One region of the Pseudomonas sp. DCB_BI genome, then DNA from elsewhere that is predicted to be linked to it. Evidence: riboswitches for the same ligand, from Rfam matches in the RefSeq annotation. Region 1 holds a riboswitch; the other holds the start of a gene.

Region 1 (7,309 bases):
GATCTTTGCGATTCTTGCCGGCGGTGAGCTGTTCGGCTTTACCGGGGTGCTGCTGGCGCTGCCGGTGGCGGCGGTGATCATGGTGCTGTTGCGGCATGTGCATGATCTGTACAAGGAATCGGACATGTACGCCGGAGACATTGACCCGGAGTTGTGATGGCCGGCACGTTCATCCTTGGATTTGGGGCGCCTGTGAGATCGAATGACATACACCATCAGCCTCGCATTGGCGCAACTTGTTGATTTTACTTGTGCTATCCATTGCCGTGATTGTGCGCCCCGCGTTGCAGGTATAGACTTTGCACATTGTTCAGCAAAGGCCCCCTGCGGTCCTGTCGACCGCCCGCGAGCATGAAACCACCGATCCAGTTGCCCCTGGGTGTGCGCCTGCGCGATGACGCCACCTTCATCAACTACTATCCGGGCGCCAATGCTGCGGCATTGGGCTACGTCGAGCGGCTATGCGAAGCCGACGCCGGCTGGACCGAGAGCCTTATCTACCTGTGGGGCAAGCAGGGTGTTGGCCGTAGCCACCTGCTGCAGGCTGCCACCCACCGCTTCCAGCAGCGCGGCGAACCCGCTGTCTACCTTCCCCTGGCACAGTTGCTCGACCGCGGCGTAGAGTTGCTTGACTACCTCGCCCAGTACGAACTGGTATGCATCGACGACCTGCATGTGATCGCCGGCAAGGCCGACTGGGAAGAGGCTATGTTCCACCTGTTCAACCGCCTGCGTGACAGCGGCCGGCGCCTGCTGCTGGCTGCCTCGGCATCGCCGCGCGAACTGCCGATCAAGCTGCCGGACCTGAAGTCGCGCCTGACCCTGGCGTTGGTTTTCCAGATGCGTGGTCTGTCTGACGAAGACAAGCTGCGTGCCTTGCAGCTGCGCGCTTCCCGCCGTGGCCTGCACCTCACCGACGAAGTCGGCCATTTCATCCTTACCCGTGGCGCGCGCAGCATGAGCGCATTGTTCGACCTGCTGGAGCGCCTCGATCAGGCTTCGCTGCAGGCACAACGCAAGCTCACCATTCCTTTCCTCAAGGAAACCCTCGGCTGGTAACCCCCTGAAAACGCTGGGCCAGAGCGGCAAAACGAAAAAGTCACATCTTTTTCGATAAAATTTGCAAATGGCCATGATAGAGGGCATAGTTTCACCCTTCTAAAGGATTACAGACACGGTCGTGCCCATGCTGAAGCGCTTCGCACCCCTCGTGCCACTCGCACTCGTGACCCTGCTTTTTGGCTGCGCGGCTCAAGGCCCGGCGTCTCATTCAGAGCCACAGCCTCAGGATCACACCCCGATCGCCGCACAGTCGGCAATCAAGGCCAAAGCCTCGCCCTCGTCGGTGTTCGGCGAGCCGGAAGAACTGGCCACCGAAGATGACCTGGCGTCCTTCTCCAGCAGCAAGCCTTACCAGCTGCCAGTCCTGGCTGACAGCATTCTCGAGCGCGGCATGTCGTTGATCGGCACCCGCTACCGCTTTGGTGGTACCTCGGAAAAGTCTGGCTTCGACTGCAGTGGCTTCATCGGCTACCTGTTCCGCGAGGAGGCAGGTATGACCCTGCCACGCTCCACGCGTGAAATGATCAACGTCGATGCCCCTAAAGTGGCGCGCAACAAGCTCAAGCCAGGTGACCTGCTGTTCTTCAGCACCAATGGCCGCGGTCGCGTCAGCCATGCCGGCATCTACCTGGGTGATAACCAATTCATCCACTCCAGCAGCCGCCGTAGCGGTGGCGTGCGCATCGACAGCCTCGGTGATCGCTACTGGAGCAAGACCTTCATTGAGGCCAAGCGTGCCCTGGCCATGGCGCCGACGAATATCGCGCGCAACTGATGGCCAAATGATATATCCTGCCGCGGCGGCGATGCTTTGAAAAAAGCTCGCCGCCGTGCGCATTTACAGAAAGCGTCTAATCTAAATTCTCAACTCTTTTCGGCTGCTGCGCAGCGGTCTCAGACAGGATGTTCTGGCCATGATAAAGATGGCGCGCTTCGCATTTCTCTCCTTGGCAGCCTTGCTGGCTGCCTGCTCCAGCCGTGCGCCTGCGCCGGCCCCTGTGGTACAGCCGCAGGTGACCTACAGCCAGCCCAGCCCTTCGCCGATTGCAGACGACGTGTTGATTCGCGCCATCGGTCTGGTTGGCACGCCTTATCGCTGGGGTGGCAACACGCCGGACTCTGGCTTTGACTGCAGCGGGCTGATCAAGTACGTCTACCGAGATGCTGCCGGCATCAGCTTGCCGCGTTCGACGCGGGAAATGATCGTGATGCGTGCACCCACGGTGGATGCCAAGTCGTTGCAGTCGGGTGATTTGGTGTTCTTCGCCACCAGCGGCGGCTCGCAGGTCAGCCATGCCGGCATCTACGTCGGCGAGGGGCGCTTCGTGCATGCACCTTCTACGGGTGGCACGGTGCGCCTGGACTACCTGTCGAACAGCTACTGGGCCAAGGCTTACCTGCAGGCCAAGCGGGTGATCCCGCAAGGGCACCTGGCTCAGAACCCCTGAGGGGCGGGCGGCAGGTTCGGTTGACAGGCTGGCTCACCACGCCTTGAAGCTTGAATCGGGAAAGTGCTGGTTTTAATGGCGCGCATAGTCCATTTGCGATGGCGACTCTGACTCACCTTTTCGCCCTTACGGCGAGTCACTTTTTGTCAACGCGACAAAAAGTAACCAAAAAACGCTGCGCTCCCATCATCCGGCCCCTACGCTGCGCTCCGGGGTTCCCTCGCTCCGGCCTCCTGAAGTCGCAATCTGCGTTGCCTGAGCTACCGCGCGCTTAGAAGCAAGATCAAAAGCGAAAAGCGAAAAGCGCCAAGCGATCGCAAGCCACAGGGCCGGCGGGGCTCTAGCTGTTGCTTTTGCTTCTAAGCGCGCGGTAGCCCAGGCGACACAGATTGCGACTTCAGTAGGCCGAGCGAAGGGCATGCGGAGGGAGGTGACGGGCATGGATGCCCGTCAAGCGCTGAGGCCCCATGGATGGGGCCTTCGGCGCGTACTCCCGGGAGCATGCCCGTAGCGAGGGGACCCCGGAGCGTAGCGTAGGGGCCGGATGATGGGAGCGGACGGTTTTTGGTTCCTTTTTGCCAGGACAAAAAGGGACCCGCCGTAAGGGCGGAAAGGTGAGTAGGCGCCACTATCGCGAATGAATGTCTGCGTGATGTGAAAGCCCACAACCCAAAAGCCCAAAAGCCCAAAAGCCAAAGCGCCGGTTCCCTTTGAAAAAATGAATGCTGACGGTGATACCGCCCCCCGCCGTCAAGCAAAACGCCTGTTCGACAGCAAACGGGCCGCTTGGATTGACGCTATGGGTGCAACCCTCTAACCTTCGCGCGTGTTTCAGGTGCCCTGCCAGCCTCGACTGGGCAGGGTGAAACTGGGAAGCCGGTGGGCGCCAGCGTGGCGCGATTCCGGCGCTGCCCCCGCAACGGTAGGTGAGTCGCGGCCGCGCATGGCCACTGGGTGCCAACACCCGGGAAGGCGCGCAGGCCAGGGCCTAGGCCCGCTCACAAGCCCGGAGACCGGCCTGATATCTGCCAACGGCATCACGGAGGGTGATGCGCGGTGCACCGTGGCGCTTGCCATGGCCCCTGCGCGCTCTCCGTCTGCCTGCCTATTACCTGTCGTCGCGCGTTGCCGCGGTGCCAGCCAGCGGAGAACCCTGATGAGCGAATCCACCGAACGCGACGAACGCCACCTGGCGCGTATGCAGCGCAAGAAGGCGGTCATCGACGAACGTATCGCCAACTCCCCCAACGAATGCGGCTTGCTGCTGGTGCTAACCGGCAATGGCAAGGGCAAGAGCAGCTCGGCTTTCGGCATGCTCGCGCGCGCTTTGGGCCATGGCATGCAGTGCGGCGTGGTGCAGTTCATCAAGGGCCGCAACAGCACCGGCGAAGAGCTGTTTTTCCGGCGCTTCCCCGAGCAGGTGCGCTACCACGTGATGGGCGAAGGCTTTACCTGGGAAACCCAGGACCGTCAACGCGACATCGCTGCGGCCGAAGCGGCCTGGGCGGTGTCGCGCCAGCTGCTGCAGGACCCGAACGTACAGTTTGTGGTGCTGGACGAGCTGAACATTGCGCTCAAGCATGGCTACCTCGACCTCGATCAGGTGTTGTCCGACATCCAGGCCCGCCCGCCGATGCAGCATGTGATCGTCACTGGCCGTGCAGCCAAGCCTGAGATGATCGAACTGGCCGACACCGTGACCGAGATGGGCATGCTCAAGCATGCCTTCCAGGCCGGCATCCGCGCACAGAAGGGCGTCGAACTGTGAGCCAGGCGCGCCATTGCCCCGCCGTGTTGATCGCGGCACCCGCTTCTGGCCAGGGCAAGACAACGGTTACTGCCGCACTGGCCCGCCTGCACCGAAATCTCGGGCGCAAGGTGCGGGTGTTCAAGTGCGGGCCAGACTTCCTTGACCCGATGATCCTGGAAAGGGCCAGCGGCGCGCCGGTGTACCAGTTGGACCTGTGGATGATCGGCGCGGAGGAAAGCCGCCGGCTATTGTGGGAAGCCGCCGGGGAGGCCGACCTGATCCTGATCGAAGGCGTGATGGGGCTGTTCGATGGCACCCCGTCCAGTGCCGACCTGGCGCGCCATTTTGGCGTACCGGTGCTGGCGGTGATAGATGGCACAGCCATGGCCCAGACCTTCGGTGCATTGGCCCTGGGCCTGGCGCGTTACCAGGCCGACTTACCGTTTGCCGGCGTGCTGGCCAACCGGGTGGGCAGCCTGCGCCACGCACAATTGCTGGAGGGCAGCCTGACCGAGGGCCTGCGCTGGTATGGCGGTTTGTCCCGCGAGCGCGGCATCGAGCTGCCCAGCCGCCATCTGGGGCTGGTCCAGGCCAGTGAGCTGAATGACCTGGATGCCCGCCTGGATGCTGCTGCCGAGGCGCTAGGTGGCAGTTGTGACGCCGCCTTGCCGCCGCCGGTGAGCTTTGCCGCACCGCAGCCTCAAGCCTGCGTGGCCGCGCTGGCCGGTGTGCGAATCGGCGTGGCGCGGGACGAGGCGTTCGCCTTCACCTATGGCGCCAACCTCGACCTGCTGCGCAACCTCGGCGCCCATCTGGAATTCTTCTCGCCGTTGCACGACCGCGAGTTGCCGGAGGTCGATAGCCTGTACCTGCCGGGCGGCTACCCGGAGCTGCATCACCGGGCGCTGGCAGCGAACGCATCGATGTGCGAGGCGATCCGCACCCACCACGCACAGGGTAAGCCGTTGTTGGCCGAATGCGGCGGCATGCTGTACCTGCTCGATGCCTTGACCGATGTGGCAGGCGAACGCGCCGAACTGCTTGGCCTGCTGTCGGGCGAGGCGACCATGCAGAAGCGCCTCGCGGCCCTGGCGCTGCAGGCGGTGGAGTTACCGGAAGGTACCTTGCGCGGGCACACCTATCACCATTCGCTGACCAGCACCGGGCTGGAGCCGATTGCCCGCGGCCTGAGCCCCAATGGCGGGCGCGGCAACGAAGCGGTGTACCGTCTGGGGCGGTTGACGGCCTCCTACGTGCACTTCTACTTCCCTTCCAACCCGGATGCGGCGGCGGCGCTGTTGCGACCATGAGCGAACACGCTTTCAGCGACACCGAACGCGCCGCGATCTACCGCGTCATCGGCGAGCGCCGCGACATGCGCCACTTCGCTGGCGGCCAGGTTGAGCCTGCCTTGCTCGGTCGCCTGCTGGCCGCTGCGCACCAGGCGCCCAGCGTCGGGCTCATGCAGCCTTGGCGCTTCATCCGCATTACCCGGCGCGAGCTGCGTGGGCAGATCCAGGCCTTGGTTGAGGCGGAGCGCGTGCGCACTGCCGCGGCATTGGGCGAACGCTCCGACGACTTCATGAAGCTGAAGGTGGAAGGCATCAACGACTGTGCCGAACTGCTGGTGGCAGCCTTGATGGACAACCGCGAACCGCACATTTTCGGCCGCCGCACCCTGCCGGAAATGGACCTGGCCTCGCTGGCCTGTGCCATCCAGAACCTGTGGCTGGCAGCCCGTGGCGAAGGGCTGGGGATGGGCTGGGTGTCGCTGTTCGACCCGCTTGAACTGGCGGCGCTGCTGGGTATGCCTGCGGGTGCCAAGCCGGTCGCGGTGCTGTGCCTGGGCCCGGTCACCGAGTTTTACCCAGTGCCGATGCTGGTGCAGGAAAACTGGGCCGAAGCACGGCCTTTGAGTGAAATGCTGTTTGAGAACCAATGGGGAGAGCAGCAATGAGCGTGGCCTTGCTGACCGTGGCCGGGGTGGCCCTGGATGCATTGCTGGGCGAACCGCAGCGGCGCCATCCACTGGTGGCCTTCGGCAAGATGGCCAGCAACCTCGAGCGCCGATTGAATGCTGGCGGTCGTGGTTGGCGCAGTCATGGCGTGAGCGCCTGGGTTCTGGCGGTATTACCGCTGACCCTGGTGGCGCTGGTGCTGTCCTGGCTGCCGTATGTCGGCTGGCTGGTGGATGTGCTGGCGTTGTACTGTGCGGTGGGGTTGCGCAGCCTGGGCGAGCATGTGCTGCCGGTAGCCAACGCCTTGCGGCAGGGTGACCTGGAGGAAGCGCGGCGCCGGGTCGGCTTTTTGGTCAGCCGCGAAACCCGCGAACTGGACGAGCCGGCGGTGGCCCGGGCGGCCACCGAGTCGGTGCTGGAGAACGGCAGTGATGCCGTGTTCGCTGCGCTGTTCTGGTTTGTCGTGGCTGGCGCACCAGGCGTGGTGCTGTACCGCCTGAGCAATACCCTGGATGCCATGTGGGGTTACCGCAACGAACGCTTCGAGCGCTTTGGCTGGTGTGCGGCGCGCATCGACGACGTCCTCAACTATATTCCCGCAAGGCTGGTGGCGCTCACCTATGCGCTGCTCGGCAAGACCCGCCTGGCCCTGGCCTGCTGGCGCAGGCAGGGCCCGCTGTGGGACAGCCCCAACGCCGGGCCGGTGATGGCTGCCGGCGCCGGGGCGCTGGGCGTGGAGCTCGGCGGCCCGGCGGTTTACCACGGCGAATTGCACGAGCGGCCTCGCCTGGGTGAAGGGCCGATGGCCGATGCCGACGCCATCGAACGCGGTTGGGGCCTGGTGCAGCGCGGCGTCTGGCTGTGGCTGCTGGTGATCTGCCTGGGGGCTTATATCAATGCTTGAACACGGTGGTCGCCTGCTGCGCGCGGTGCGCCAATACGGAATTGCCCGCGAGCAGTGGCTCGACTTGTCCAGCGGCATTGCGCCCTGGCCGTTCCCGATTCCGGCAATTCCACTCGATGCCTGGGCCCGCCTGCCGGAAACCGAGGACGGCCTGGAAGACAGCGCGCGTGCCTATTATGGCGCCAGC
Region 2 (7,309 bases), on a different contig from region 1:
CCTTCGATCACGGTCAGGCCCAGACGCGACTGCGCCAGTTCCATCAGCGAGAGGCGGGTGATGCCTGGCAACACCGAGGCCGATTTCGGGGTGACGAACTCGTTGTTGGCGGTGATGCCGAAGAAGTTGGCCGAGCCGACTTCTTCGATCTTGGTGTGGGTCAGTGGGTCCAGGTAGATGGCGTCGGCGAAGTTGGCTTTCTTCGCTTCAGCGCCTGGCTGCAGGCTGGCAGCGTAGTTGCCACCGACCTTGGCCGCGCCGGTACCCTGCGGGGCAGCACGGTCGAAGCTGGAAATCTGGAAGTTGTGCGGCTTCATGCCGCCCTTGAAGTACGAGCCAACTGGGATGGCGAATACCGAGAAGATGAACTCGGGGGCGGTGCGCACGCCAATGTTGTCGCCGGTGCCGATCACGAACGGGCGCAGGTACAGGGCGCCTTTGCCGTGCGGGGGCACGAACTTTTCGTTGGCCTTGACCACTTGCTTGCACGCTTCGATGAACACATCGGTCGGCACGTGCGGCATCAGCAGGCGGGCGCAGCTGCGCTGCATGCGGGCGGCGTTCTGGTCCGGGCGGAACAGGTTGATCGAGCCGTCCTTGCAGCGGTAGGCCTTCAGGCCTTCGAAGCACTGCTGGCCGTAGTGCAGGGCCGTGGAGCCTTCACTGATGTGCAGCACGTTGTCTTCGGTCAGGGTGCCCTTGTCCCACTCGCCATTGCGCCATACGGACAGGTAGCGTTTGTCGGTCTTGATGTAGTCGAAACCCAGCTTGTCCCAATTAATGCTTTCGTTGCTCATGACACCCTCATTGTCTTGCAAGTGCCCGATCGCTCGGGCTGCTGTTATATGCGCACCATGCCACCTTAATACATCCTTGGCGGATCGGGAACGGCCAGTCACGAATTGATAGGCTGCGATGCTTTTTTTTTGGTTTCTACAACAGCAAGTACTCATCCAGCGCCAGGTTCTCCAGCAATACCACATCATGGGACACCACTATCAGCGCCCCGCAAAACAAGGTAATAGCGCTGTCTTGCTCCACCTTGCGGGCGGCGTCACGCACTTGGCCCAGTAGCGTTTGCCGAGCATCGCGATGGTCGCGGCGCTGCTTGCCAGCGGTGGCCTGGCTGCGCTCCTGCTTGCGGTGGATCAGAATCTTGGCCTGGTTGGCGTGCTTGGCTTGGTGCCCGGCCCGCGCTTGATGGCGCTCCAGGTCTTCGCGTTGGCGCTGCAGTTCACGGGCCTGGCGCTGCTGCTCCTGCTTCAGCCGGGCAAGTTGCTGCTGGGCCTGCGTGCGCTCGATGACTTGCTGGTCCAGCAAATGGACAGGCCCGAGGCGTCGACAATGGCCGCTGCTCGGTTCACGCTGGCCGGCATGAATCTGCCCTAGCAGGCTTTTGCCCACGCCATTGCGCCCGACCAGGCCGGTGCGCCGTTGGTCGATGGTTTCGTTGAGGTTGCTAAACAGCGGCCTGCCATCAGGCAAGGCCAAGGACACGCTGTCCAGCGTCAGCGTCGACGTGTTCGTCATGCACAACTCCATAAATGCCGCGACATCTCCGGTACGAACCGGAGGCTGAAGACTGGCCGTCGAACGGACGGCGGCATCAATGGCGCATTGGACGAACACCTCGTAATTTACAGAATGCGTAGCCTAACGGACCGTCTGGGGCCGGGTAAAGCACCGGCTGCCGGTTGGGGCTCAGCGCTGCGTCTGCAAGCGCTTGGCCCAGTCTCCGCCGTGGCCGTGCGCGCAGGCTTCTTCACTGTCGAATCGCACATGCCAGGCCGGATGGTCCAGCTGAATGCCGGCTTGCTCCAGCGCCAGAGCGGTAAGTGCCAGCATGCGCGCCTTCGCATCACCGACCACGGCCGCTGCCTTGTCGGCCTCTTGCTCGAATACCCAGGTAATACGCAGGCTGCTCGGAAAGTCCTCGGGGTCGAGGCGATGGGTAAGCCAACTGAAGCCGACAATCTCCGCCTTGGCGGCTTCGCAGGCATCGGTCAGGCACGCGACCAACTCCCGCTCCAGGCGGCCTATTTCGCGCTTGCCCAAAGCCTTCACGGGTTGGCCTCGTCATCGATCTGCTGGCAGAAGCGCAGGCGGTTGCCGAACGGGTCCCACACTTGCATCTGCAGGCCCCAATCCAGGCGCTCGGCCTCCGGCCGGGCAAAACCGTACTGTTTACCCTGCAATTCACGCTCCAGCGCGCGCAGGTCGTCGAGGCGGGCGAACACGGTCGAGCCAGGGCAGGCATCGCCATGGTGCTCTGAAAGGTGCAGGATCAGGCCATCACGGTGGATTTGCATATACAACGGCAAGTCAGGGCTGAAGCGGTGCTCCCAGTCCAGGCTGAAACCCAGGAAATCGAGGTAGAACTCCTTGGCCTTGTCGATCGAGAATATGCGCAGTACAGGTATGGCAGGGGCGAGGGGCATGGTGCGTCCTTGACCGTGGATAAAGGCGCCACTGTAGCGCACTTGCGCCCAGCGTTGTCGACCGGCCCCGCAGCAATGGTTGACCACCCGCCAGCCACTGCGTAGCCTTGCCACTTCGAGGTTCTTCGGCCAGGCCGAAGCTAAGACGGGAACGCGGTACAAGCCGCGGCTGCCCCCGCAACTGTAAGCACCGACAACGGATCGACACAGCCACTGCGCCAGGCGCGGGAAGGCGTCATCCCGCCAGACTGCTGCATCAGCAGGCGACTGGAACGGTGCAAGCCAGGAGACCTGCCTCGCAACGTTTTCGACTTTCAACCGGGCGGGGTGATCCGGTGGCGAACAAGCCCGGCCGGTCTGGCCCGTGGCTGTCGTCCTGCATGCCCGCGCCATACTGCCAAGGGCAATGCGACATGAAAACACTGGCCAAGCTCCCCGTCACCATCGTCACCGGCTTCCTCGGCTCGGGCAAGACCACCTTGCTGCGCCACATGCTCGACAACGCCCAAGGCCGCCGTATTGCGGTGATCGTCAACGAATTCGGCGAACTGGGCATCGACGGCGAAATCCTCAAGCAGTGCAGCATCGGTTGCACCGAAGAAGAAGCCAGCGGCCGCGTCTATGAACTGGCCAACGGCTGCCTGTGCTGCACCGTGCAGGAGGAGTTCTTCCCGGTCATGCGCGAGCTGGTGGCACGCCGGGGCGACCTGGACCACATCCTGATCGAAACCAGTGGCCTGGCCCTGCCAAAACCGCTGGTGCAAGCCTTCCAGTGGCCGGAAATCCGCAACGCCTGCACCGTCGATGCCGTTATCACCGTGGTCGATAGCCCTGCGGTGGCTGCCGGCACCTTTGCTGCTTACCCGGAACAGGTCGATGCGCAGCGCAAGCTCGACCCGAACCTGGATCACGAATCGCCACTGCACGAGCTGTTCGCCGACCAGCTGGCCAGTGCCGACCTGGTGGTGTTGAACAAGGCCGACCTGATCGACGCCGAAGGCCTTGCCAAGGTCCGCGCCGAAGTCGCCGAAGAACTGCCGCCCGCGGTGAAAGTGGTCGAAGCCAGCAGCGGCAAGCTGCCGCTGGAAGTGCTGCTGGGCGTGGGTGCCGAGTCCGAGGCGCATATCGATGGGCGCCGCACCCACCACGACTCGCACCACGACGGTGACGACCATGACGATCATGACCACGATGCCTTCGACTCCATCTCCATCGACCTGCCAGAAGCCGACGAAAGCCTGTTGCTCGATGCCCTTACCCAGCTGGTGGTGGAGTTCGGCATCCTCCGTGCCAAAGGCTTCGCGGCCATTCCGGGCAAGCCGATGCGCCTGCTGGTGCAAGGCGTGGGTACCCGTTTCGACAAGCACTTCGACCGCGCATGGCGCGCTGACGAGCCGCGCATCACCCGCCTGGTGCTGATTGGCCAGGACCTCGATGCGGCGCAGCTGGAAGCGCGCCTGCGCCAGGCCCTGGGCGCCTGACCCATGCACCTGCTGCGGACCCAGCCCGGCGGCTTCGTGCCGGATGACAGCATTGCCGACCTCGGCCAGACACCCGCCGAGCTGGTGATTCTCTGCAGCGGCGATTCACACCTGGCATTGCTCGCCGATACCGCCGAGCAATTGCCCGAAGGCTTCCCCAGCTTGCGCCTGGCCAACCCGATGCAGGTGCAGAACCATGCCTCGGTCGACCTGTATGTCGACCAGGTGCTGCGCCATGCCAAGGTCATCCTGGTGTCGTTGCACGGTGGCGTCGGCTACTGGCGCTACGGCGTCGAACAGCTGGTCGAGCTGGCCGCCCGCGGTGTGCAGCTGATCCTGGTGCCAGGCGACGACCGCCCGGACCCGGAGCTGACCAGCCTGGGCAGCGTCACGGGTGCGCAGGCCGAGCGCCTCTGGCACTACTTGCGCCAGGGCGGCAAGGCCAATGCCATCAACCTGTTCAACTGCCTGGCCAACCAGTGGCTGGGCCGCGACTACGCCTGGGACGAGCCGCAGCCATTGCCGCGCACGGCGGTGTATCACCCGCACAAGGGCAGTGCGACGCTGGAGGACTGGTACCCGCAGTGGCACCCTGAACAGCCGGTGGCACCGCTGCTGTTCTACCGCTCCCACCTGCAGGCGGCCAACACTGCATTCATCGATGTGTTCTGCCAGCGCCTGCAGGCTGCCGGGCTGAACCCGTTGCCGATTGCCGTGGCCAGCCTCAAGGAAAGCGCCTGCCTGGAACAGGTTGAAGCCTGGCTCGACGAGGTCGGCGCCGAGGTGCTGGTCAATACCACCGGCTTTGCCCTGTCCAGCCCGGAACGCCCCAACCTGCGGCCGTTCCGCCGCGACATCCCGGTGTTGCAAGCCATTTGCGCGCAGGACAACCAGCCCGGCTGGGAAGGCAGCGAGCAGGGCCTGGGCGCGCGTGACCTGGCGATGCACATCGCCCTGCCGGAACTTGACGGGCGCATCATCACCCGGCCGGTCAGTTTCAAGGACATGGCCTGGCGCAGCGAGCGCAGCCAGTCCGACGTGGTGTGCTACCGGGCCCACCCCGAACGCATGGACTTCGTCGCCGAGCTGGCCCGCCGCTGGGTCGAGCTTGCCCGCCTGCCAAATGCGCAGAAACGCGTAGCACTGGTGTTGGCCAACTACCCGACCCGCGACGGCCGCATCGGCAATGGCGTCGGCCTGGACACTCCGGCAGCCGCGCTGAATATCCTCAAGGCATTGCAGGCCCAAGGCTACCCACTGGCCGACCTGCCGGGCAGCGGCACGCAGCTGATTCACCAATTGCTTGGCGGCGTGACCAATGACCTCGACCACCTCGACCAGCGGCCCTGCGCCCAAAGCCTGAGCCTGGACGACTACCAGGCTGCGTTCGACCGCCTGCCCGAGGCCAACCGCCAGGCGGTGCTGGAGCGCTGGGGCCCGCCCCAGCGCGATCCGATGTTCCGCAATGGCCGGCTGATGGTTGCCGGCTTGCGTTTTGGCCTGACCTTTGTCGGTATTCAGCCGGCGCGCGGCTACCAGGTGGACCCCAGCGCCGTGTACCACGACCCCGATCTGGTGCCGCCGCACGGTTACCTGGCGTTCCACTTCTGGCTGCGTCATGCCTTTGCCGCCGACGCGGTGATCCACGTCGGCAAGCACGGCAACCTCGAGTGGTTGCCCGGCAAGGGCGTCGGGCTGTCGGCGCAGTGCTGGCCAGATGCCTTGCTCGGCCCGTTGCCGAATATCTACCCGTTCATCGTCAACGACCCGGGTGAGGGCGCCCAAGCCAAACGGCGTACCCAGGCGGTGATCATCGACCACCTGATGCCGCCGCTGACCCGGGCCGAAACCTACGGCCCGCTGCGCCACCTGGAGCAGCTGGCCGATGAGTTCTATGAAGCGCAACTGCTCGACCCACGGCGTGCCCGCGAGTTGCAGCGCGACATCCTTGAACTGGTCAAGGCCAACCACATCGACCGTGAGCTGCAGCTGGAAGGGCAGCTGGACGATGCCGCGGTGTGGTTGCCACGGCTGGACACCTACCTGTGCGACCTCAAGGAGTCGCAGATTCGCGATGGCCTGCATGTGTTCGGTGAGTCGCCTGAAGGGCGCTTGCGCCTGGATACGCTGCTGGCGTTGTTGCGGGTTGAGCGCGGTGACGGACGCGGCGGCAATGCCAGCCTGCTACGGGCGTTGGCCAAGGCGCTGGTGCCCGGCTTCGACCCGCTCGATTGCGAGCTGGGCCTGCCGTGGCAGGGGGCACGCCCCGAGCAGTTACAGGCCATGGGTGAGGCACCTTGGCGTACCTGTGGCGACACCCGCGAGCGCCTTGAACTGTTGGCACTGCAACTGATCGAGCAGGTGCTGGCCGGTACTGCGCAGCTGCCCGCGCAAAACGAATGGCAACCGGTGCACGACGTGGTACACGCCCTGCGTGACGCTGTAGCCCCCAGCCTGGATGCCTGCGGCCCTGCCGAAATGAATGGCCTGCTGGCGGCGCTGGCCGGGCGTTTCGTACCGGCCGGCCCCAGCGGCGCGCCTAGCCGGGGCCGCCTCGACGTACTGCCCACCGGCCGCAACTTCTATACCGTGGACGTGCGCAACCTGCCCACCACCACCGCCTGGCGTCTTGGCTTCGCCTCGGCCAACCTGATCCTTGAGCGCCACTTGCAGGACCACGGCGACCACTTGCGCCAGCTGGGCCTGTCGGTGTGGGGCACGGCGACCATGCGCACCGGTGGCGACGACATCGCCCAGGCCATGGCGCTGATGGGCGTGCGGCCTGTGTGGGCCACCGGCAGCCAGCGTGTCGATGATTTCGAGATACTGCCCCTGAGCCTGCTCGACCGCCCACGGGTGGACGTGACCTTGCGCGTTTCCGGGTTTTTCCGCGATGCCTTCGGCAACCTGATCCGCCTGTTCGATGCTGCAGTGCAGGCCGTGGCCGCGCTGGACGAGCCCGACAGCCTCAACCCCCTGGCCGCCCGGGTGCGCGGCGAGCGTGCTGCCCTGCTTGAACAGGGCGTTGACGCTGAACAGGCCGCGCGCCAGGCCGGCTGGCGGGTGTTCGGTGCCAAACCAGGTGCCTACGGGGCCGGGGTGCAGAACGCCATCGACGGCCGGCTGTGGCATAGCCGCGACGACCTGGCCGAGGTTTACCTCAACCACGGCGGCTACGCCTACGGGGGTAGCGACGACGGTACCCCGGCCCGCGCCCAGTTCGCCCAGCGCCTGGCCAAGGTACAGGCGGTGCTGCAAAACCAGGACAACCACGAGCACGACCTGCTCGATTCCAACGATTATTACCAGTTCCAGGGCGGTATGCTGGCGGCGTCGGAAACCCTGAGCGGGGCCGGCGTGGCCAGCTACCATGGCGACCACAGCCAGGCC

The links. Region 1 has a riboswitch for cobalamin ahead of cobO (cob(I)yrinic acid a,c-diamide adenosyltransferase). Riboswitches for the same ligand answer to the same signal wherever they lie in the genome.
Region 2: another riboswitch for cobalamin. It lies ahead of cobW (cobalamin biosynthesis protein CobW); the one in region 1 lies ahead of cobO (cob(I)yrinic acid a,c-diamide adenosyltransferase).

The regions. Positions count from the first base shown of each region.
Region 1 covers NZ_JAPFCG010000013.1:23,667-30,975, forward strand. Annotated here, with positions in the region: gene OO258_RS15345 (AI-2E family transporter) at 1-157, shown strand, start outside; gene hda (DnaA regulatory inactivator Hda) at 352-1,059, shown strand; gene OO258_RS15355 (C40 family peptidase) at 1,187-1,837, shown strand; gene OO258_RS15360 (C40 family peptidase) at 1,977-2,510, shown strand; cobalamin riboswitch at 3,327-3,547, shown strand; gene cobO (cob(I)yrinic acid a,c-diamide adenosyltransferase) at 3,667-4,278, shown strand; gene OO258_RS15370 (cobyrinate a,c-diamide synthase) at 4,275-5,570, shown strand; gene bluB (5,6-dimethylbenzimidazole synthase) at 5,567-6,217, shown strand; gene cbiB (adenosylcobinamide-phosphate synthase CbiB) at 6,214-7,122, shown strand; gene cobD (threonine-phosphate decarboxylase CobD) at 7,115-7,309, shown strand, end outside.
Region 2 covers NZ_JAPFCG010000006.1:163,657-170,965, forward strand. Annotated here, with positions in the region: gene OO258_RS08860 (branched-chain amino acid aminotransferase) at 1-797, opposite strand, end outside; partial or broken gene OO258_RS08865 (ATP-binding cassette domain-containing protein) at 1,003-1,530, opposite strand; gene OO258_RS08870 (hypothetical protein) at 1,702-2,064, opposite strand; gene OO258_RS08875 (glyoxalase superfamily protein) at 2,061-2,438, opposite strand; cobalamin riboswitch at 2,540-2,752, shown strand; gene cobW (cobalamin biosynthesis protein CobW) at 2,852-3,919, shown strand; gene cobN (cobaltochelatase subunit CobN) at 3,923-7,309, shown strand, end outside.